Regions from separate parts of the Streptomyces lienomycini genome, predicted to be linked through region 3. Evidence: predicted binding sites of a transcription regulator. Region 3 holds the regulator's gene; each other region holds the start of a gene.

The links. The regulator HrcA, encoded in region 3, represses chaperone genes, less so after heat shock. The targets are predictions, from matches to a motif close to TTNGCACTCNGNNNNNCNGAGTGCNAA.
Region 1: the regulator HrcA is predicted to act here: its motif matches at 3,606-3,632, upstream of groES (co-chaperone GroES).
Region 2: the regulator HrcA is predicted to act here: its motif matches at 2,084-2,110, upstream of groL (chaperonin GroEL).

What each region holds. Positions count from the first base shown of each region.
Region 1 covers NZ_CP116257.1:803,786-811,419, forward strand. The annotation lists gene BJ961_RS03915 (RNA polymerase sigma factor) at 1-500, shown strand, start outside; gene BJ961_RS03920 (THUMP-like domain-containing protein) at 497-1,678, opposite strand; gene BJ961_RS03925 (polysaccharide deacetylase family protein) at 1,769-2,728, shown strand; gene BJ961_RS03930 (polysaccharide deacetylase family protein) at 2,725-3,459, shown strand; gene groES (co-chaperone GroES) at 3,779-4,087, shown strand; gene groL (chaperonin GroEL) at 4,231-5,856, shown strand; gene BJ961_RS03945 (hypothetical protein) at 6,081-7,241, opposite strand; gene BJ961_RS03950 (hypothetical protein) at 7,583-7,634, opposite strand, start outside.
Region 2 covers NZ_CP116257.1:7,426,039-7,433,672, forward strand. The annotation lists gene BJ961_RS33800 (NADH:flavin oxidoreductase) at 1-95, opposite strand, end outside; gene groL (chaperonin GroEL) at 297-1,922, opposite strand; gene BJ961_RS33810 (cold-shock protein) at 2,306-2,509, opposite strand; gene BJ961_RS33815 (MoaD/ThiS family protein) at 2,928-3,203, opposite strand; gene thrC (threonine synthase) at 3,200-4,510, opposite strand; SAM riboswitch class I at 4,528-4,675, opposite strand; gene BJ961_RS33825 (glucosyl-3-phosphoglycerate synthase) at 4,817-5,761, shown strand; gene BJ961_RS33830 (alpha,alpha-trehalose-phosphate synthase (UDP-forming)) at 5,855-7,258, shown strand; gene BJ961_RS33835 (hypothetical protein) at 7,275-7,634, opposite strand, start outside.
Region 3 covers NZ_CP116257.1:6,475,006-6,482,639, forward strand. The annotation lists gene BJ961_RS29580 (hypothetical protein) at 1-139, shown strand, start outside; gene BJ961_RS29585 (16S rRNA (uracil(1498)-N(3))-methyltransferase) at 149-898, opposite strand; gene BJ961_RS29590 (nitronate monooxygenase) at 895-1,998, opposite strand; gene dnaJ (molecular chaperone DnaJ) at 2,255-3,391, opposite strand; gene hrcA (heat-inducible transcriptional repressor HrcA) at 3,392-4,408, opposite strand; gene BJ961_RS29605 (MBL fold metallo-hydrolase) at 4,580-5,323, shown strand; gene BJ961_RS29610 (DUF3097 domain-containing protein) at 5,358-6,170, shown strand; gene hemW (radical SAM family heme chaperone HemW) at 6,296-7,528, opposite strand.

The DNA of each region.
Region 1 (7,634 bases), 5.7 Mb from region 3:
CCCCCGACGGCGAGCCGGTCCTGCTGAAGGACCAGAACCGCCACCGCTTCAACCGCCTGCTCGTCGCCCGCGGCATCACCGCCCTCGACCACGCCCACGCCACCACCGGCCCAGGCGGCCCCGGCCCGTACGTCCTCCAGGCCGCGATCGCCGCCAGCCACGCGACGGCCCCCACCTACGAGGAGACCGACTGGCCGCGCATCGCCGTGCTCTACGGCCTGCTCGCCGCCCGCACACCGTCCCCGGTGGTGGAACTCAACCGGGCGGTCGCCGTCTCGATGGCCGAGGGCCCGGCCCCCGCCCTGGCCCTCGTCGACGCCCTCGCCGCCGCACCGGCCCTGCGCGACTACCACCTGCTCCCCAGCGTCCGCGGCGACCTCCTGCTCCGCCTGGGCCGCACGGCGGAGGCCCGCGAGGAGTTCGAACGGGCCGCCACCCTGACCCGCAACGCCCGCGAAAGCGCACTCCTGCGGCGCCGGGCGCGGGAGGCGACCGATTAACGTGCCGGGTGCCCGATCAGCATCGTCGGCGCCCCCGCGACCCGCGTCAGGAACACGGTCGCGGCGTTCGGCCCCTGCGGTCTGACCTTCTTCCGCAACTCCTCCGGCTCGACCGCCGACCCCCGCTTCTTCACGGTCAGCGTGCCGACCCCGCGCTCCCGCAGCAGCGCCTTCAGCTTCTTGACGTTGAACGGCATCACGTCGGTGATCTCGTACGCGGTGGCGTACGGCGTGGGCCGCAGGTCGTCCCCGGTGACGTACGCGATGGTCGCGTCGATCAGCCCGCCGTCCAGGTCCGCGGCGACCTCGGCGACCAGGTGGGCGCGGATGACGGCGCCGTCCGGCTCGTACAGGTACCTCCCGACCGGGCGGGCTTCGGGGTCCGGCAGCATGGTCGCGGGCGTCGCGTAGATCCCCGCCCCGGAGGGCAGCAGCGTCGCCCGCCGCGCCCCCGGCGTCACGTCCGGGCCGAACCACAGCACGGCCTCCTTGACGTCCCCGCCGTCCGAGACCCACTCGGCCGTCGCCTCCGGGGGGATCGCCTCGTGCGGAATACCCGGCGCGATCTTCAGCAGGCCGAGCGGCGCCCCGAGCGCGGCGGACACGGCCCAGGACAGGGGAGGGGAGTACGCCTCCGGGTCGAAGATCCGGCCGCGCTTGGAGGAGCGCCGTGCCGGATCGACGAACACCGCGTCATACGCGCCCGTGTCCACCTCCGTCACGTCCGCCTCGCGCACCTCGATCAGCTCGGCGAGGCCGAGCGCGTCGGTGTTGGCGCGGGCCGCCGCGGCGGTGACCGGGTCGCGGTCGACGGCGAGGACCCGGATGCCGGCGCGGGCGAACGCGATCGCGTCGCCGCCGATCCCGCAGCACAGGTCCGCCACGGACCGCACCCCGAGCGCCCGGAGGCACTCGGCCCGGTACGTCGCCACGCTCGCCCGCGTCGACTGCTCCACCCCGTTCGGCGTGAAGAACATCCGCCCGGCGTCCTCGGCCCCGAACTTCGCCACCGCCCGCTGCCGCAGCCGCGCCTGCCCGAGCGCCGCCGACACCAGCTCGGCGGGGTGCGCGCGCCGCAGCCGGGTGGCGACCGCCAACTCCCGCGCGGGGTCGGTGTCACGCACCTCGTCGAGGAGGGCGCGGCCTTCGGGAGTGAGGAGGAAGTCGAGGTCGGTCACCGGGTCATTGTGGGCCAGTCGGTGGACGGTGTGCCTCCGGCGCGGTGTCGGGCCGGGTTCGACGGCCGGGGACTGCGAGGATCCCGCACCATGCGAGCAGTCGTACAAAATGACAAAAGTCGGGCGCAGTGCGTGCTTCGGACACCCCGCCCCGTACTCCGCAGACGCGGAGCGACCGTCACCGCCGCCCTCGCCCTCGCCGTCGCAGTCCTAGCCGCCGGCTGCGCCCAGGACGAGGCCCCCGACGTACGGGGCGCGGCCGGCCAGCAGGCTCCCGGCGCACCTCCGGCCCGCGCGGTGGACGGCGCCGCCAAGGCCCGCGAGGCCCGCGCCGCCCTGGTCGCCGCCGCCAAGCGCTGGAAGCTCGACAAGGTCCCGCTGACCGCCCCCGCGCCCCCGGCGAAGAAGCCGGAGATCAAAGCCCGCGAGGGCTTCGAGGTGGACGGCCAGGAGACCGAGAACCTCCCGCCCGTCTTCACCACGGTCCCCACCGAGGAGAAGATCGTCTTCCTCACCATCGACGACGGCGCCGAGAAGGACCCGGCGTTCCTGAAGATGATGAGCGAGCTGAAGGTCCCGTACACCGTCTTCCTCACCGACGAGGAGATCAAGGACGACTACGGCTACTTCAAGAAGATGCAGGCCCAGGGCATCACCCTCAACAACCACACCCTGAGCCACCCCTACCTCCCCGGGCTCTCCTACGAGGACCAGAAGCGGGAGATCTGCGGCATGCAGGACGTGATGGAGAAGCACTACGGCAAGCGCCCCACGCTCTTCCGCCCGCCCTTCGGCAACTACAACCACGACACCCTGCGCGCCGCCAAGTCGTGCGGCATCGAGTACGCCCCGATCTGGAGCGAGGAGGTGTACGTCGACCACTGGGAGTACCGCGAGTGGGACCAGGACCTGCACCCCGGCGACATCGTCCTCACCCACTTCCGGGGCACCGACGACTGGGACGGCACCATGACCGACATGGTCCGCCGCTTCCTGGACCGCGTCACCGCCGAGGGGTACGCGGTGGCCCGCCTGGAGGACTACCTGTGAGCCGAGGGCGGTTCGGCCCGGCCGGCGCCGCCCTGGCCGCCCTCCTGCTTCCGCTGCTCCCGCTGACCGGCTGCGCCCGTCCCACCGCCCCCGTCGGCCGGGCGGCGGCGGGGGAGCCCGCCCAGGACGCCGACCGGGGCCGGACCCTGCCGCCCGTCGTGGACCACGTCCGCACCACCGACCCGGTCGTCTTCCTCACCTACGACGACAGCGCCGAACGCGCACCCGCCCTCACCGCCCTGATCCGCGCACGCCGGCTTCCGGTCACCCTCTTCCTCACCGACGACGTCGCGGGACCGGCGTACGCCGAACTGGCCCGGCTGCGCCCGTTCGGCGCGAGCCTGCAGAACCACACCCTCGAACACCGCTCCCTGCGCGGCCTGCCCCGCGCCGGCCAGCGCGCCGAGATCTGCGGCCAGCAGACCAAGCTCAGGTCCCGCTTCGGCGTCCGCGCCCACCTCTTCCGCCCGCCGCACGGCACGTACGACACCACGACCCTGCGCGCCGCCGCCGACTGCGGCATCACCGCCGTCGTCCTGTGGCGTGCCACCCTCGACGCCCGCGGCGACCTCGCCTACACCCGCGGCGAGCACCGCCTGCACCCCGGCGACATCGTGGCCGTCGACCCGGACGACCCGACCGCCGCGAACCTGGCGGCGCGCACGGAACGTCTGCTGAGGACGATCGAGGAGCAGGGGCTGCGGGTGGGCGACCTGGAAAGCTACCTGTGATCGCAGCCCGTCCGGCGTTTGAGGACGAGGCCGTCCAGGCCGAAGCGGGGGCCTGGGGGCGGCAGCCCCCAGCGAGCCCGGCACCGACGCAGGGTGCCTCCACAAACCGGCGTTCACCCGAAATCTCCACCGACGCGCCGCCGGCATTGGCACTCCGCTTGACCGAGTGCTAACCACAGTCATAGTCTCGGCTCTGGCACTCCCCACTGGAGAGTGCCAACTACGCGACGGGCAGGTCCGGCACCCGCGACGACGGATCCACCTGGTCGCCACCTCAGACAGTTAACCCCGTGAGATCTCCGAAGGGGGAGGTCGGATCGTGACGACCACCAGCTCCAAGGTTGCCATCAAGCCGCTCGAGGACCGCATTGTGGTCCAGCCGCTCGACGCCGAGCAGACCACGGCTTCGGGCCTGGTCATTCCGGACACCGCCAAGGAGAAGCCCCAGGAGGGCGTCGTCCTGGCCGTGGGCCCGGGCCGCTTCGAGGACGGCAACCGTCTTCCGCTCGACGTCAGCGTCGGCGACGTCGTGCTCTACAGCAAGTACGGCGGCACCGAGGTGAAGTACAACGGCGAGGAGTACCTCGTCCTCTCGGCCCGCGACGTGCTCGCGATCGTCGAGAAGTAGAAGCAGTTCCCTGCTTCGCTTCGCTTCACCGAAGCACCTTGTATTTCTGCTGCGCCCCTGACTCCCGCTACCACCAAGAAGCCGGGCGCCGGGGGCGCAGTGCCGTATAACCCCAAGATTTCCGGAAGAGGGCTCACGCTCCCATGGCGAAGATCCTGAAGTTCGACGAGGACGCCCGTCGCGCCCTCGAGCGCGGCGTCAACAAGCTTGCCGACACGGTGAAGGTGACGATCGGCCCCAAGGGCCGCAACGTCGTCATCGACAAGAAGTTCGGCGCCCCCACCATCACCAACGACGGTGTGACCATCGCCCGTGAGGTCGAGGTCGAGGACCCGTACGAGAACCTCGGCGCCCAGCTGGTGAAGGAGGTGGCGACCAAGACCAACGACATCGCGGGTGACGGCACCACCACCGCGACCGTGCTCGCCCAGGCGCTGGTGCGCGAGGGCCTGCGCAACGTCGCCGCCGGTGCTTCCCCGGCGCTGCTGAAGAAGGGCATCGACGCGGCCGTCGCCGCCGTGTCCGAGGACCTCCTCGCCACCGCCCGCCCGATCGACGAGAAGTCCGACATCGCCGCCGTGGCCGCGCTGTCCGCCCAGGACCAGCAGGTCGGCGAGCTGATCGCCGAGGCGATGGACAAGGTCGGCAAGGACGGTGTCATCACCGTCGAGGAGTCCAACACCTTCGGTCTGGAGCTGGACTTCACCGAGGGCATGGCCTTCGACAAGGGCTACCTGTCGCCGTACTTCGTGACGGACCAGGAGCGCATGGAGGCCGTCCTCGACGACCCGTACATCCTGATCAACCAGGGCAAGATCTCCTCCATCGCGGACATGCTGCCGCTGCTGGAGAAGGTCATCCAGGCGAACGCCTCGAAGCCGCTGCTGATCATCGCCGAGGACCTGGAGGGCGAGGCGCTCTCCACCCTCGTCGTCAACAAGATCCGCGGCACCTTCAACGCGGTGGCCGTCAAGGCCCCCGGGTTCGGCGACCGCCGCAAGGCGATGCTGCAGGACATGGCCGTCCTCACCGGCGCCACCGTCATCTCCGAGGAGGTCGGCCTCAAGCTCGACCAGGTCGGCCTCGAGGTGCTCGGCACCGCCCGCCGCATCACCGTCACCAAGGACGACACCACGATCGTCGACGGTGCCGGCAAGCGCGACGAGGTCCAGGGCCGCATCGCCCAGATCAAGGCCGAGATCGAGAACACGGACTCCGACTGGGACCGCGAGAAGCTCCAGGAGCGCCTCGCGAAGCTGGCCGGCGGCGTGTGCGTGATCAAGGTCGGCGCCGCCACCGAGGTGGAGCTGAAGGAGCGCAAGCACCGTCTGGAGGACGCCATCTCCGCGACCCGCGCCGCGGTCGAGGAGGGCATCGTCTCCGGTGGTGGCTCCGCGCTGGTCCACGCCGTCAAGGTCCTCGAGGGCAACCTCGGCAAGACCGGCGACGAGGCCACCGGTGTCGCGGTCGTCCGCCGCGCCGCCGTCGAGCCGCTGCGCTGGATCGCCGAGAACGCCGGCCTGGAGGGCTACGTCATCACCTCCAAGGTCGCCGAGCTCGACAAGGGCCAGGGCTTCAACGCCGCCACCGGCGAGTACGGCGACCTGGTCAAGGCCGGCGTCATCGACCCGGTGAAGGTCACCCGCTCCGCCCTGGAGAACGCCGCGTCCATCGCCTCCCTCCTCCTGACGACCGAGACCCTGGTCGTCGAGAAGAAGGAAGAGGAAGAGCCGGCCGCCGCGGGCCACGGCCACGGCCACGCCCACTGAGCGCTGCGCTGAGCTGAGCCGAACGGTGCCCGGTCCCCTGCGGGGGGCCGGGCACCGTTCTTTTCAGGTGCCGGTTCTGGTGCCCGTGCCGGATCGGCTGCCCGTGCCGGCCGGCGTCTGCCCCGTCGGGTTCGTTGCCGGGTGCGGCGCCGTCATGGCCGGTCGCGCAGTGCCGTCCCGCCCCTGGCGGGGCGATTTCCCCGACGAACCTCAGCGACGAGCCGTCACAGCAGCCCGCTCAGCGGCAGTACCCGCTCGGCGAGCCGCCCCCGCAGCCGCCCGTCGGCGGTGTCCGTCCCCTCCTCCGCGAGCCAGCCGGCGGCGACCAGCAGTCCGACGTGCCCGGCAACGTCATCGGACCGCACACCGCAGAACCGGGCGACCTCGTCCAGCGCCAGACCGGCGTCCTCGCCGACGTCCGCGAGGCACCCGTCGGGACGGCTGTGGGCCGCGGTGTACACCGCGAGGAGCCTGGTGGCAGCCCCCGCCTTCTTCTTCCGCAGCTTCCGGTCGCCCACCACCTTCTGCGCCCACCCCGAGAGCCGCGCCCGGGTGACCTTGCCGAAGAAGAACGGGCGGGGCTGCGTGGGAATCAGCGTGGGCACCGTGATCTGGGTGGGTTCCTCGGGCCGGGACGTCAGCGCGTCGTCGGCGGTGACGTCCTCCGGCAGCAGCAGCCAGCCCACGTCGACCAGTTCCTGGAGCACCCGCTCGGCGTCGCCCTGCAACCATCCGCCGAGGTCCTGCCCGGTGACGTTACCGATACCGGCGCGTGCGGCCCGCAGGGTGAGCATCAGCACCGTGAGCCGCGCCTCGGCCCCGGGCAGCGGGGATGCGATCCGGAGGTGCTCCAGCACCTTGCGGGCGTGGACGCCCTGCCCCCGGGTCAGCAACCGCTCGACCACCGGCCCGTCCGGGCCCACCGGGACGCCGAGGCGGTTGGTGTGCATCTCGCGCGTGGTCCCCGCGGCCGCCGCGGCCCGGTCCGCCTCCTCCCGCAGGGTCTCGTCGCCCGTGGCGTCCGCCCACCGGGCGAAGGCGGCGGCCTTGCGGTCGTGGAGTTCGGCGAGTGCGGCGAGGTCCGGTTCGGGCCGCCGCTGGTACGCACGGAACGCGTCCCCGAGCTCGGTCAGCTCCACGCGCAGCACCTCGGGCTGGAGATCCTCCGGCACGATGCGCTGCGCGACCTTCGCCCACTGCCCCGCCTTCCGCGCCTTCCGGGGCTTGGCGGGGACGCCGTCGGGCCCGGGGTGCGGGGTGGGCCGAGCGCGAGGGACGGAGGCAGCCCGGGCACCGGCGATGCCGGGACGGTGGCCCGGGGCCGGGGCCGGGGCCGGGACCGCCGACGCCGGCCCGCTCCCACCGCCGGTAGCGTCGGAGAACATCACCGTCCCCCCGCCGGTCACCGCACCACGTCCCGCCTTCACCCTGTCCGTACGCCCCCTGTCGGAACCGTCGACGAACAGCTCGTCCCCGTCACCAGTGCCCGCGTTCACGCGATGCCGCCCTCTCCCTCGCCGAAACCTGCGACCTCCCGCCCGCTGCGGGCGCAGCCACCCGACGCTAAGTCGAACGGGCACCTCGCCAGGGAGCAGACGGGGGTAGACCACACGTTCGGGTGACGGTCGACTGCGGCGTAGGCGGCATCGTGGCCGACCACATCGCACGCACACTGACCGGCCTCGCCGACCCGGTGCAACCGGTGCCCGAGGCGTTGGGCGGACAGTCAGCTTGTGTGCAGGGCCAGATAGAGTACGACATAGCTGTGGTGCTCGCGC
Region 2 (7,634 bases), 950 kb from region 3:
ACGACGCGGTTCGGCACGGTGAGGCCGCCCAGGGTGGCGGGCCGGGCGAGCAGCCGGGCGGCGCGGGTCGCGGCCTCGTCGGTGGTAACGGTCACGTGGGGGCTCCTTCGGAGGGTGCCGTCGGGTGTGTGCGCGTGCATGCACCTTGCGTGGGCGTCAACCGCCCCGTCCCGCACCCGCATTCCGCCCGCCGCTCCCGGGAGGATGTGGTCCCGGACACGCCCGAGGGCGGTACCCCCTGCCGGAACAGGGGGTACCGCCCTCGGTACGCAGGACAGTGATCGGCCGAGAGGCGATCAGAAGTCCATGTCACCGCCCGGCATGCCGCCCGGAGCACCGGCCGCGGCGGCCTTCTCCGGCTTGTCGGCGATGACGGCCTCGGTGGTGAGGAACAGCGCGGCGATGGAGGCGGCGTTCTGCAGCGCGGAACGGGTCACCTTCGCCGGGTCGATGATGCCCTCGGCGATCATGTCGACGTACTCGCCGGACGCGGCGTTCAGGCCGTGGCCGACGGTCAGGTTGCGGACCTTCTCCACGACGACGCCGCCCTCGAGACCACCGTTGACGGCGATCTGCTTCAGCGGGGCCTCCAGGGCGAGCTTCACGGCGTTGGCGCCGGTCGCCTCGTCACCCGAGAGCTCCAGCTTCTCGAAGACCTGGGAGGCCTGGAGCAGGGCCACGCCACCACCGGCGACGATGCCCTCCTCGACGGCCGCCTTCGCGTTGCGGACGGCGTCCTCGATGCGGTGCTTGCGCTCCTTGAGCTCGACCTCGGTGGCGGCACCGGCCTTGATGACGGCCACGCCGCCGGCCAGCTTCGCCAGGCGCTCCTGGAGCTTCTCGCGGTCGTAGTCCGAGTCGCTGTTCTCGATCTCGGCGCGGATCTGGTTGACCCGGCCCTGGACCTGGTCGGCGGAGCCGGCGCCGTCCACGATCGTGGTCTCGTCCTTGGTGATGACGACCTTGCGCGCGCTGCCCAGCAGGTCCAGCGTGGCGTTCTCGAGCTTGAGGCCGACCTCCTCGGAGATGACCTCGCCGCCCGTGAGGATGGCGATGTCGCCGAGCATGGCCTTGCGGCGGTCGCCGAAGCCCGGGGCCTTGACGGCGACGGACTTGAAGGTGCCGCGGATCTTGTTGACGACCAGGGTCGACAGGGCCTCGCCCTCGACGTCCTCGGCGATGATCAGCAGCGGCTTGCCCGACTGCATGACCTTCTCCAGGAGCGGCAGCAGGTCCTTGACGTTGCCGATCTTGGAGTTGGCGATCAGGATGTACGGGTCGTCGAGCGACGCCTCCATACGCTCCATGTCGGTGGCGAAGTACGCCGAGATGTAGCCCTTGTCGAAGCGCATACCCTCGGTGAGCTCCAGCTCCAGACCGAAGGTCTGGGACTCCTCGACGGTGATGACGCCTTCCTTGCCGACCTTGTCCATGGCCTCGGCGATGAGCTCGCCGATCTGGGTGTCGGCGGCGGAGATGGAGGCCGTGGAGGCGATCTGCTCCTTGGTCTCGACGTCCTTGGCCTGCTCCAGCAGGGCGGCGGAGACGGCCTCGACGGCCTTCTCGATGCCGCGCTTCAGGGCCATCGGGTTGGCGCCGGCCGCGACGTTGCGCAGGCCTTCCTTGACCAGGGCCTGGGCGAGAACGGTCGCGGTGGTCGTACCGTCACCGGCGACGTCGTCCGTCTTCTTGGCGACTTCCTTGACCAGCTCGGCGCCGATCTTCTCGTACGGGTCCTCGAGCTCGATCTCCTTGGCGATGGAGACACCATCGTTGGTGATCGTGGGGGCGCCCCACTTCTTCTCGAGGACGACGTTGCGGCCCTTGGGGCCGAGCGTCACCTTGACGGCGTCCGCGAGCTGGTTCATGCCGCGCTCGAGGCCGCGCCGCGCCTCCTCGTCGAACGCGATGATCTTGGCCATGTGAAGTGGTCCCTCCAGGACTGGGGGTGATTCCTTCGGACCGCGCCCGCGCCCGCGACGGACGGCTCGCCTGCCGTGCGGTTCCTTCCCCACCCGGCCTGCGGGCCTCACCGACCCGGTCCTTCGTTGTCACTCTCACCTTCAGAGTGCTAACGCAATGATTAGCACTCGGCATGCCCGAGTGCAAGGTGCGCCCGCAAAGCGGGCTCGTTGAGGGGTGGTGGTCGGGTGACGGGCGGGCGCAAGCGCCTCTCGGGGATCGGAGTCCGTGGTCCGCCACCCGCGAACAGCGCCGCGGGGCCCGTCCGGGCAGGCCGAAGGGCCCGTACCCAGCGGGTACGGGCCCTTCGGATGAAGACCGGGTGCTGTGGTGGCCGCGCGTCTCAGGCGCTGAGGCGAACCATGTCGGCCTGCGGGCCCTTCTGACCCTGCGAGATCTCGAACTCGACCCGCTGGCCTTCTTCGAGGGTGCGGTAGCCGTCCATCTGAATCGCGCTGTAGTGGACGAATACATCCGCACCACCGTCGACCGCGATGAAGCCGTACCCCTTCTCCGCGTTGAACCACTTGACGGTGCCCTGAGCCATGCCTAACTCCCCTATTACTGGCCCTTGCACAGATCCGCACTTCGCGAACCCGGGTCAGACCTCGCCCCCCACGACTGGGGGCGTGCGCCGGAACGCGTCGACCGCGGCTGAATGTATCTGTCCAACTGCCGTCTGCAACAGGTCAGTCGGACGAGAAATCTGGACGTACCCGGTCCGGAATATGGCGAACATTCGCCTGAATACGGGTCAAGTCAGGGCACGCAAAGGGAGCAAAAGCCGCGAAACACGCCCGCACTTTGGCTACTTCTTGTCGGACGGTCGGCAGGAATTCAAGGTTCCCGATCTCGTGATCGGGAGCGCGTTCCCCAACTCTACCGTGCTCAACCACATGGAATTGCCCCCTCCGTTTCTCTTACGGAGAGGGCAATACGCACTACGAGACGTGTGCGCGGTGGGATCAGCCGCCGGCGACCGCCGGGATGATCGAGACGCCCGCGCCGTCCGGGGTCGCGGTCTGGAGGCCCTGCTCGAAGCGGACGTCGTCGTCGTTGACGTAGACGTTGACGAAGCGGCGCAGCTTGCCCTGGTCGTCCAGGACGCGGGCGGCGATGCCGGTGTGGTTCTTCTCCAGGTCGGAGATGACCTCTCCGAGGTTGGCGCCGTCGGCGCTGACCTCGGCCTTGCCGCCGGTGTAGGTGCGCAGGATGGTCGGGATGCGAACGGTCACGCTCATGCGAGGCCAGCCTCTCGGAAGGAGTCCAGGTTGGGGCGGATCGTCGCGGTCAGGCCGGTGCCGGCCACCGCGTCGAGGGTCTTCAGGCCGTCGCCGGTGTTCAGGACGACGGTGGTGAGCGACGGGTCGAGCACGCCGTCCTCGATCAGCTTCTTCGTGACGCCGACCGTCACGCCGCCCGCGGTCTCCGCGAAGATGCCCTCCGTGCGGGCGAGCAGCTTGATCGCGTCCACGACCTGCTCGTCGGTCACGTCCTCCACGGCGCCGCCGGTGCGGCGGGCGATGTCCAGGACGTAGGGGCCGTCGGCCGGGTTGCCGATGGCCAGCGACTTGGCGATGGTGTTCGGCTTCTGCGGGCGGACCACGTCGTGGCCCGCCTTGTACGCGGTGGAGACCGGCGAGCAGCCCTCGGCCTGCGCACCGAAGATCTTGTACGGCTTGTCCTCGACCAGGCCGAGCTCGATCAGCTCCTTCAGCCCCTTGTCGATCTTGGTCAGCTGGGAGCCGGACGCGATCGGGACGACGAGCTGGTCGGGCAGCCGCCAGCCGAGCTGCTCGCAGATCTCGTAGGCGAGCGTCTTGGAACCCTCGGCGTAGTACGGGCGCAGGTTGACGTTGACGAAGCCCCAGCCCTCACCGGCCGGGTCGCCGATCAGCTCGGAGCAGAAGCGGTTCACGTCGTCGTAGTTGCCCTCGATGCCGACCAGCTCGCCGCCGTAGACGGCGGCCATGACGACCTTGCCCTGCTCCAGGTCGTGCGGGATGAACACGCAGGAGCGGAAGCCGGCGCGGGCGGCGGCGGCGCCGACGGCACCCGCGAGGTTGCCGGTGGAGGAGCAGGAGAGGGTGGTGAAGCCGAAGGCGCGGGCGGCCTCGATGGCCTGGGCGACGACGCGGTCCTTGAAGGAGTGCGTGGGGTTGCCGGAGTCGTCCTTGACGTACAGCCCGCCGGTGACGCCCAGCTCGCGGGCGAGGTTGTCGGCCTTGACGAGCTTGGTCCAGCCGGGGTTGATGTTCGGCTTGTCGGCCACGTCGGCGGGGACGGGCAGGAGGGGGGCGTAGCGCCAGATGTTCGCGGGGCCGGCCTCGATGCGCCGACGCAGTTCCTCGGTGTCGTACGCCGAGAAGTCGTAGGCGATCTCGAGGGGGCCGAAACACTCCTCGCAGGCGAAGACCGGTCCGAGCGGGACCCGGTGGCCGCACTCCCGGCAGCTCAGCGCCGCGGCGGGGCCGAGGTCGACCGCTGCGGCCGTGGCGTTCGCGGGGTTCCCGGAGTTCGGGGTGGATTCGGCAGTCTGCACAGCCATGGAGGCGAGGCCCTTTCTCCTCATCTTCCTCACGACGCATCTCGCCGTGAGACGGATTTGGCACCTTCCCTAGCCGGGAGCCTCGCCACGTCTGCGTGACAAGAGCCGGCTGGAGGGTTGCCGGGGCTTCATCGGGCCGTATCCCTCTGCCCCTCTGGATGAGCGGTATGTGGTTGTTTTTCGGTTGTGCGCGCGGCGACCCCGGCATGCGGTGGCCCCACGCGTTGTTCAAGACTGTAACCGAAGGCCAGGGCGGTTGAGATAGTCGTCCGTACCGCGAGATGGATCACAAAGGAGCCAGGGGACGTGCTGGAAGAAGTCGAGCGCTGGCTGAACGCACGCTCCTGGTCCGCCGGGGACCGGCCGATCCAGCAGCTTCTGTCCGCCAAGCACGCCACCGGGCAGTCGGTCAGCGTGGTCCTTCCCGCACTGGACGAGGAGGCGACGGTCGGCGAGATCGTCGCGGTCGTCCGGCGGGAGCTGATGCTGCGGAACCCGCTCGTCGACGAGATCGTGGTGGTGGACTCCGGTTCGAGCGACCGTACGTCGGAGGTCGCCGCCGCGGCGGGCGCGCGGGTCGTGCACCGGGACGCGATCCTGCCCCGCATACCCGCCGTGCCGGGCAAGGGCGAGGTGCTGTGGCGTTCGCTGCTGGTCACCGGCGGCGACATCGTGTGCTTCGTCGACGCCGACCTGCGCGAGTTCTCCCCGGACTTCGTCTCCGGGATCGTGGGCCCGCTGCTCACCGACCCGGACGTGCACCTGGTCAAGGCCATGTACGACCGTCCGCTGGACGGAGCGGCCGGGCAGGGCGGCCGGGTCACCGAGCTGATGGCCCGCCCGCTGCTCAACCTGCACTGGCCGCGGCTGGCCGGGTTCGTCCAGCCGCTGGGCGGCGAGTACGCGGCCCGGCGCTCGCTGCTGGAACGGCTGCCCTTCCCCGTCGGGTACGGCGTCGAGCTGGGCATGCTGGTCGACGCCCTGCACCTGGTGGGCCTGGACGCGCTCGCGCAGGTCGACGTCGGCGTCCGCGTCCACCGCCACCAGGACGGGCGGGCCCTGGGCCGGATGGCCGCGGCGATCTACCGCACCGCGCAGCTCCGGCTGGCCCGCGGCCACCTGGTCCGGCCTACCCTCACCCAGTTCGAACGGGGCGTCGACGGCTTCGAGCCGCACACCTACGCGGTGGACACCGAGGAACGGCCCCCGATGACGGAGATCGCGGAGTACGCGGCCCGGAAGGTGGCCTGAGGACGGCCCGGGAGCGCGCATGGCGTCCCCCGGAACGCAGAGGTGACGCGTGGGCACGTTTGAGGTTTTCGGGGCCGGGCTAGGTTGAGGCGTATGGCTTCAAGCTTCGGTGCTGCTCAGGTGCTGGTCGCCTCCAATCGGGGGCCGGTCTCGTACGAGGTGCGGGAGGACGGGTCGCTGCACGCCCGACGGGGTGGTGGCGGGCTGGTCTCGGGACTGTCGGCCATCGGGCCGGACGCCGGGGCGCTGTGGGTGTGCTCGGCGCTGTCCGACGGCGACCGCGAGGCGGTGCGGCGCGGGGTCGGCGAGGACGGCGTGCGGATGCTGGACGTACCGGCGGACGTGCACGCGGACGCGTACAACGGGATCGCCAACTCGGTGCTGTGGTTCGTGCACCACATGCTGTACCAGACGCCCCTGGAGCCGGTCTTCGACGCGGAGTTCCGGCGGCAGTGGGCCTCCTACGAGGCGTACAACCGGGCGTTCGCCCGGGCGCTGGCCGAGGAGGCCGCCGAGGGTGCGGTCGCGATCGTGCAGGACTACCACCTGACGCTGGTGCCGGGGATGCTGCGCGAGCTGCGGCCCGATCTCAGGATCGGCCACTTCTCGCACACGCCGTGGGCCCCGGTCGACTACTTCCGGCTGCTGCCGGACGACATCGCCGAGCAGGTGCTGCGCGGGATGCTGGGCGCCGACCGGCTCGGGTTCCTCACCCGGCGGTGGGCCGACGCGTTCACCGCCTGCTGCGACGCCCTGGTGGGCGGGACCGGCGGCACGGAGACCGGCGTGCACGGGCTCGGCGCCGACGCGGACTTCCTGCGCGGGCGGTCGCACGAGGCCGACGTCGAGGAGCGGATGGCGGCGCTGCGGGAAGAGATCGGCACCGCACCGGACGGCGGGACGCGCCGGGTCGTCGTGCGGGTGGACCGGACGGAGCTGTCCAAGAACATCGTGCGGGGGCTGCTGGCGTACCGGGAGCTGCTGGCGGAGCGGCCGGAGTGGCGGGAGCGGGTGGTGCACGTCGCGTTCGCCTACCCGTCGCGGCAGGACCTCGCCGTGTACCGGGACTACACGGCCGAGGTGCGGCGGGTCGCGGACGCGGTCAACGAGGAGTTCGGCACAGCGGGGTGGACGCCGGTCGTACTGCACGTGAAGGACGACTTCGCGCGGTCGCTGGCGGCGTACCGGCTGGCGGACGTGGCCCTCGTCAATCCGGTGCGGGACGGGATGAACCTCGTCGCGAAGGAGGTCCCGGTCGTCTCCGACGCGGGGTGCGCGCTGGTGCTGTCGCGGGAGGCGGGGGCGTTCGAGGAGCTGGGCGAGGACTCCGTCGTCGTCAACCCGTACGACGTGACGGGGACGGCCCGGGCCCTGGACGAGGCGTTGCGCCTGTCGGCGGGAGAGCGGGCCGAGCGGTCGAAGCGGCTGTCCGCCGCCGCCACCGCGTTGCCTCCGGCCCGGTGGTTCCTGGATCAGCTGGAGGCATTGCGGGGCTGAGAGAGGCGGGCGCCGGTCACCGTGCCTGGACGGGCGGGCAGTAGCCGGTGTCCTCGCCGATGGAGTTGATCTCGGCGTTCGACCGGGAGTCGTCCGCGTAGTTCACCTGGTCCGTGCACTTCACGCCGTCCTGCTTCGGGGTGCCGGACGGCGTGCCGGCGGACTGCGGCGCGGGGCAGGTGCCGGTGTCCTCGCCGATGGAGTTGATCTCGGCGTTCGACCTCGGGTCGCCGGCGTAGTCCTTCTGGTCCGTGCACTTCTCCCCGCTGTCCTTCGGGGCGTCCGGGGCCGCGCCGCCGCCCGACCGGGGCGCGGGGCAGGTGCCGGTGTCCTCGCCGATGGAGTTGATCTCGGCGTTCGACCTCGGGTCGCCGGC
Region 3 (7,634 bases):
GCTCAACCTGCACGAACCGGGTGTCGTACGGGCCTTCGTCGACGAGGCGGCCCGGCGCGGGCTGCTGGAGCGGTCCGCCGACCTGGACGGCTGGGAGCTGTACCGGGCGGTGGCAGCCGCCCGGGCCGCCGGGGGCTGACCGGGCCCGTCAGGACCAGCGGCCGGTGCGAGCGAGGAGTACGGCGGTGGCGGCGGTACCGGCGGTGGAGGTGCGCAGGACGCTGCGGCCCAGCCGGTAGGGTCGGGCACCGGCCTCGGCGAACAGGGCCAACTCCTCCGGCGACACGCCGCCTTCGGGGCCGACGACGAGCACGATGCCGCCGGTGGTGGGGAGTTCGGCGTCGGACAGGGGTGCGTCGCCGCTCTCGTGGAGTACGGCGGCGAAGTCGGCGTCGGCCAGAAGTGAGGCAACCTGCTTGCTCGTCGCCGCGTCCGCGACGTCGGGGAAGCGGACCCGGCGGGACTGCTTGCCCGCCTCCCGGGCGGTCGCCCGCCACTTGCCGAGCGCCTTCAGGCCGCGCTCGCCCTTCCACTGGGTGATGCACCGGGACGCCGCCCAGGGCACGATCGCGTCGACCCCGACCTCGGTCATCGTCTCGACGGCCAGCTCACCGCGGTCGCCCTTGGGCAGGGCCTGGACGACGGTGATGCGGGGCCGCTCGGCGGGCTCCTCACGCACGCCGTCCGGGACGGTGACGACGAGCCGGTCCTTGCCCTCCGCGGTCTTGACCACGCCCTCGGCCCAGTGTCCGCGCCCGTCGGTGAGGACGACCTCCTCGCCCGCCCGCAGCCGCTTCACGGAGACGGCGTGGCGTCCCTCGGGGCCGTCGAGGACGTACTCCCCCGCGGGCAGGTCCCGCGGCCGCAGGGAGTCGACCACGAACACCGGTGCCGTCATCGGGCGCCACCTCCCGTCCCGTAGTGCGACAACCCCGACAACCCCGACAACGCTGTCCCGGCCGCGGCGAGTTCGGCCACCAGCACCTCCACCAGCTGTCCGGCGGGCAGCTCGCGGGCCATCCGGTGCCCCTGTCCCGCCCACAGGGCCATGCCCTGCGCGTCGCCCGCCTTGGCCGCCGCCCTGCGCACCGGCGAGGTGAGGTGGTGGACCTCGGGGTAGGCGGCGGGGGCGTAGGGGCCGTGCTCGCGCAGGAAGCGGTTGACCAGGGCGCGGGCGGGGCGGCCGGAGAAGGCGCGGGTGGGTTCGGTGCGGACGAACAGCGGGTTGGTCAGCGCCTGCTTGTGCAGGTCGTGCGCGCCGGACTCGGGGGTGGCGAGGAAGGCGGTGCCGAGCTGGGCCGCGCTCGCTCCGGCCGCGAGGACCGCGGCGATCTGCCCGCCGCGCATGATGCCGCCGGCGGCGACGATCGGCAGGCTCACCGCCTCCCGGACCTGGGCGACCAGCGACAGCAGTCCGGTCCCGGCGCCGCCGGTCTCCGGGTTGTCGCGGTGGGTGCCCTGGTGGCCGCCGGCCTCGGTGCCCTGCGCGATCACCGCGTCGGCGCCGGACTGCTCGACGGCCCGGGCCTCGTCCGCGGTGGTCGCGGTGACCAGGGCGAAGGTGCCCACGCGGTGCAGGGAGTCGACGACCTCGCGGCTGGGGACGCCGAAGTGGAAGGACACCACCGGCACGGGGTTGTCCAGCAGGACGGCGAGCTTGGTGTCGTAGCCGTCGTCCCGGCCGCAGTCGGGGTCGCCGAGTTCCGTCTCGTACCAGGCGGCCTCACCGGCCAGCTGGTGGGCGTAGACGCCGACGGCGGCGGGGTCGGCCGCCTCGGGCTGCGGGAGGAAGAGGTTGACCCCGAAGGGGTGGCCGGTCAGTCCCCGCAGCTGCTTGATCTCCTGGTACATCCCGTCCGCGGTCTTGTACCCGGCGGCCAGGAAACCGAGGCCGCCCGCCTCGGACACCGCGGCCGCGAGCCGCGGCACGGAGACGCCGCCCGCCATGGGCGCCTGCACGATCGGGTAGGGGAAGAGATCGGTCAGTGCGGAGGACATGACGGCATGTTGTCACGTCCTCCACACAAGTCCGAATCCGGGCTTCCGTTGGCATACGCCAGGAGCATCCGCATCCCCGGAGGGGCCTCAACGCCCGGCGAAGGCGTCACCTCACCGCCCGTTGAACGCGTCCTTCAGCCGCGAGAACAATCCCTGCTGCCCCGGCTGACCGTGCCTGCCCGGGGGCGACCCCCGGACCCCCGGCAGGAACCGGGGGCCGTCCGCACCGGCACGGACACCGGCCCGCCACAGAGCGTCAGCGCCCGTTGAACGCGTCCTTCAGCCGCGAGAACAATCCCTGCTGCCCCGGCTGGAACTGCCCCGTCGGGCGTTCCTCGCCGCGGAGCTTGGCCAGTTCGCGCAGGAGGCGTTCCTGTTCGGGGTCGAGCTTGCCCGGGGTCATGACCTCGACGTGGACGATGAGGTCGCCCCGGCCGCCGCCGCGCAGGTGGGTGACGCCCCGGCCGTGCTTCGGGATCGACTGGCCGGACTGGGTGCCCGGGCGGATGTCGACCTCCTCCATGCCATCGAGGGTCTCCAGCGGCACCTTCGTGCCGAGGGCCGCCGCCGTCATCGGGATGGTGACCGTGCAGTGCAGGTCGTCGCCGCGGCGCTGGAAGGTCGAGTGGGGCAGCTCGTGGATCTCGACGTACAGGTCGCCGGCGGGGCCGCCGCCGGGGCCGACCTCGCCCTCGCCCGCGAGCTGGATCCGGGTGCCGTTGTCGACACCGGCCGGGATCTTCACGGTCAGGGTGCGCCGGGAGCGGACCCGGCCGTCGCCCGCGCACTCGGGGCACGGGGTCGGGACCACGGTGCCGAAGCCCTGGCACTGCGGGCAGGGACGCGAGGTCATGACCTGGCCCAGGAAGGACCGGGTGACCTGCGAGACCTCACCGCGGCCGCGGCACATGTCGCACGTCTGGGCCGACGTGCCGGGCGCGGCACCCTCGCCGTTGCAGGTGTTGCAGACCACGGCCGTGTCGACCTGGATGTCCTTGGTCGTGCCGAAGGCGGCCTCGTCCAGCTCGACCTCGATACGGATCATCGCGTCCTGGCCGCGGCGGGTGCGCGAGCGCGGCCCGCGCTGCGACGCCGTACCGAAGAACGCGTCCATGATGTCCGAGAAGTTCCCGAAGCCACCCGCGCCGAAGCCGCCCGCGCCACCACCGGCGGCCTGCGAGAGGGGGTCGCCGCCGAGGTCGTAGACCTGCTTCTTCTGCGGGTCCGACAGCACCTCGTAGGCGGCGTTGATCTCCTTGAACCGCTCCTGGGTCTTCGGATCGGGGTTGACGTCCGGGTGCAGCTCGCGGGCGAGCCTCCGGAACGCCTTCTTGATCTCGTCCTGGGAAGCGTCGCGGCGCACGCCGAGTACGGCGTAGTAGTCCGTGGCCACTTACGACTCCGCCAGGATCTGTCCGACGTACCGTGCCACTGCGCGTACCGCTCCCATCGTTCCCGGGTAATCCATGCGGGTCGGTCCGACCACGCCGAGCTTGGCAACCGCCTCGCCGCCCGAACCGTAGCCGACCGACACGACGGACGTTGAGTTGAGTCCCTCGTGGGCGTTCTCGTGACCGATTCGGACGGTCACGCCCGGATCCTTCGCCTCGCCGAGCAGCTTGAGGAGCACGACCTGCTCCTCCAGCGCCTCCAGCACCGGCCGGATCACCAAGGGGAAGTCGTGCCCGAAGCGGGTCAGATTGGCGGTGCCGCCGATCATCAGCCGCTCCTCGTTCTCCTCGACCAGCGTCTCCAGGAGAGTGGAGAGCACGGTGGAGACCGTACCGCGATCCTCGGCCTCGAAGGCCTCCGGCAGTTCCTCGACCAGACCGGGCACGTCCGTGAAACGGCGCCCCGCGACCCGGCTGTTGAGCCGCGCCCGCAGGTCGGCCAGCGACGCCTCGCCGAACGGCGCCGGGCAGTCGACCATCCGCTGCTCGACCCGGCCGGTGTCCGTGATCAGCACGAGCATCAGGCGCGCGGGCGCGAGCGCGAGCAGTTCCACGTGCCGCACCGTCGAACGGGTCAGCGACGGGTACTGCACGACGGCGACCTGCCGGGTGAGCTGCGCGAGCAGCCGCACCGTGCGGGCCACGACGTCGTCGAGGTCGACGGCGCCCTCCAGGAAGTTCTGGATGGCACGCCGCTCGGGCGCGGTCATCGGCTTGACGCCGGCCAGCTTGTCGACGAACAGCCGGTAGCCCTTGTCGGTGGGGATGCGCCCGGCGCTGGTGTGCGGCTGGGCGATGAACCCCTCGTCCTCCAGGGCCGCCATGTCGTTGCGCACGGTGGCCGGGGAGACGCCGAGGCTGTGCCGTTCGGTGAGGGCCTTGGAGCCGACGGGCTCCTCGGTGCCGACGTAGTCCTGGACGATGGCGCGCAGCACCTTCAGCCTGCGTTCACTGAGCATGGGCGCGCACCTCCAGATGTCGTCCGCCCGGCGTCCTGCCGGTCCCGCTTTGTCTGCCCCACTGCCTGCCCTGGCACTCATGGCTCGCGAGTGCCAGACTTCCCCGGCCCAGTGTACGGCCGTGGGGTACGCCCCCGGCAAGGCCGGGGCCAAGCCGTTAGCGTCGTCGCCGTGACGGTGACTTGGGAAGAGCTGGGCTGGGAGCGGCTGGCGGACGGGGTGGGGCGGTGCCGGCTGCCCCGGTGGGACTGTACGGCGGGGCTGGTCGTCGGCGAGGACGCGGCGCTGGTGGTGGACGCGGGGTCGAGCCTGGCGGAGGGCGCCCGGTTGCACGGGGCGGCGCGGCGGCTCGCCGGTCGCCGTGTGACACATCTCGCGCTGACCCACCCGCATTTCGACCACGTCTTCGGCGCCGCGGCGTTCGCGGGCGCGGAGGTGTACGGCGCGTACGGCGCGACGGGCGCGGGGGCGCTGTTCGCGCCGGGCGGACAGGGCCGGGACGCGCTGCGCGCGGACGCGGTGGCGGAGGGGCTGGACGCGCGGGCGGCGCGGGAGGCGGCCGACGCGCTCGTCCCCGTCGCGCACGAGGTCAGCGGCGCGTGCGTGCTCGACCTGGGCGGCGGCCGGCGGGTGCGGCTGGCCGACGTGGGCCCGGGGCACACCGGACACGACCTCGCGGTGCTGGTGCCGGGCTCACCGGACGTCGTGTTCTGCGGCGACCTGGTCGAGGAGTCCGGCGAACCGCAGGCGGGCCCCGACGCCGTACCGTCCCGCTGGCCCGCGGCCCTGGACCGGCTGCTGGAGCTGGGTGGCGCGGACGCGCTGTACGTGCCCGGTCACGGTGCGGTGGTGGACGCGGGGTTCGTACGGGCCCAACGGGACGCGCTGGCCGCCCGGTTCGGCGTGTCGTGCTGATCATCGCGGGGGTGTTCCTCGTATCGTCGGCAGAATGCGCCAGTACTCCGCCGACCTGACCCCTCCGTGGAAGAAGCCGCAGCCCGTTCCCGAGGTACCGGCCGATCCCGGCCTGGTGGTCGAGGAGCCCGGCACCGGGTTCTGCGGCGCGGTGATCGGCTGCGAGGCGGGCACGGTGACCCTGGAGGACCGCTTCGGCAAGCACCGGGTGTTCCCGATGGAACCGCGCGGCTTCCTGCTGGAGGGGCGGGTGGTGACGCTGGTCCGCCCGCCCTCCTCCTCCGGTCCCGCGCGGTCCGCCCCATCCCGCACGGCGTCCGGTTCGGTCGCCGTCCCCGGTGCCCGCGCTCGGGTGGCGCGCGCCGGGCGCATCTACGTCGAGGGGCGGCACGACGCCGAGCTGGTCGAGAAGGTCTGGGGCGACGACCTGCGTGTCGAGGGCGTCGTCGTGGAGTACCTGGGCGGCGTGGACGACCTCCCGTCGATCGTCGCCGACTTCGCCCCGGGCCCGGACGCGCGGCTGGGCGTCCTGGTGGACCACCTGGTGCCGGGTTCGAAGGAGTGGCGCATCGCGGAGGCGGTGACGAACGAGCACGCGCTGGTCGTGGGCCACCCGTACATCGACATCTGGGAGGCGGTGAAGCCGTCGTCGGTGGGGATCGAGGGCTGGCCCCGGGTGCCGCGCGGTCAGGACTGGAAGACGGGGGTGTGCCGGGCGCTGGGCTGGCCGTCGGAGAACACCGGGGCGGTGTGGCAGGCGATCCTGGCGCGGGTGGGCTCGTACAAGGACCTGGAGCCGGAGTTGCTGGGGCGGGTGGAGGAGCTGATCGATTTCGTGACGGCGTAGGACCTGATCTTTTCAGCCGGGCCCCCGCTCTCCTCAGCCCCTCCGGCGTTTGAGGAGCGGGGGTCCGGGGGCAGCGCCCCCGGGGACGGGACGGGAAGGGGCGGCGGGGGCGATGAACGACCCGGTCAGTCCACCAGGTCCCGCACCACCGCGTCCGCCAGCAGGCGCCCGCGCAGCGTCAGCACCGCGCTCCCGGCCTCGTACGGCCCCTCCTGGAGCAGCCCCTCCGACAGCGCCCGCCGCGACGCCGCGAGTCCCGCCTCCCGCAGCAGCGACAGCGGGACGCCCTCCCGCAGGCGCAGCTCCAGCAGGATGCGCTCCACGCGCCGGTCCTCGTCCGTGAGGATCTCGCGCCCGGCGCCCGGTGACTTCCCCGCCGCCAGCGCTCCCGCGTACGCCCCCGGGTGCTTCACGTTCCACCACCGCACGCCCCCCACGTGGGAGTGCGCGCCCGGTCCCGCGCCCCACCAGTCGGCGCCGCGCCAGTACAGCTCGTTGTGCAGGCAGCGCCCGGCGTCGGAGGTGGCCCAGTTCGACACCTCGTACCAGTCGAAGCCCGCCGCCGAGAGGGCCTCCTCGGCGATCAGGTAGCGGTCGGCGTGGACGTCGTCGTCGGTCATCGGGACCTCGCCGCGCCGGATGCGCCGGGCGAGCTGGGTGCCCTCCTCGACGATCAGGGCGTACGCCGAGACATGGTCGGGTCCGGCGCCGAGCGCGGCGTCCAGCGAGGCCCGCCAGTCGTCGTCGGACTCGCCGGGGGTGCCGTAGATCAGGTCGAGGTTGACGTGGTCGAAGCCGGCCGCGCGGGCCTCGGCGACGCAGGCCTCGGGGCGGCCGGGGGTGTGGGTGCGGTCCAGGATCTTCAGGACGTGCTGCTTCGCGCTCTGCATGCCGAAGGAGATCCGGTTGAACCCGCCCTCGCGGAGGGCGGCGAGGTACGCCGGGTCGACCGACTCCGGGTTGGCCTCCGTCGTGACCTCCGCGTCCGGCGCCAGGCCGAACTCCTCGCGGACGGCGTCCAGCATCCGTACCAGGTCCGCGGCGGCCAGCAGGGTGGGCGTGCCGCCGCCGACGAAGACCGTGCGGACCTCGCGGGGGTCGTCGCCGAGCACCTTGCGGGCCAGGCGGACCTCGTCGACGAGGGTGTCGGCGTAGTTGTCGCGGGAGGCGAGGACACCGCCGGTGCCGCGCAGCTCGGTCGCGGTGTAGGTGTTGAAGTCGCAGTAGCCGCAGCGGGTCGCGCAGTACGGCACGTGCAGGTAGAAACCGAGGGGGCGGTCGGCGGCCCCGGCGAGCGCGGACGCGGGCAGGGCGCCGTCGGCGGGGACGGGCTCGCCGTCGGGGAGTGCGGAGGGCATGCGTTCCATTGTCCCGCACCCGCCAGGAACCCCCTGCCCGGTCGAGTTCCCGCCCCGACCGGCCCCCTGCCCGGCCCCCGTCCCCGCCCCGCATGGCCCCCGCCCA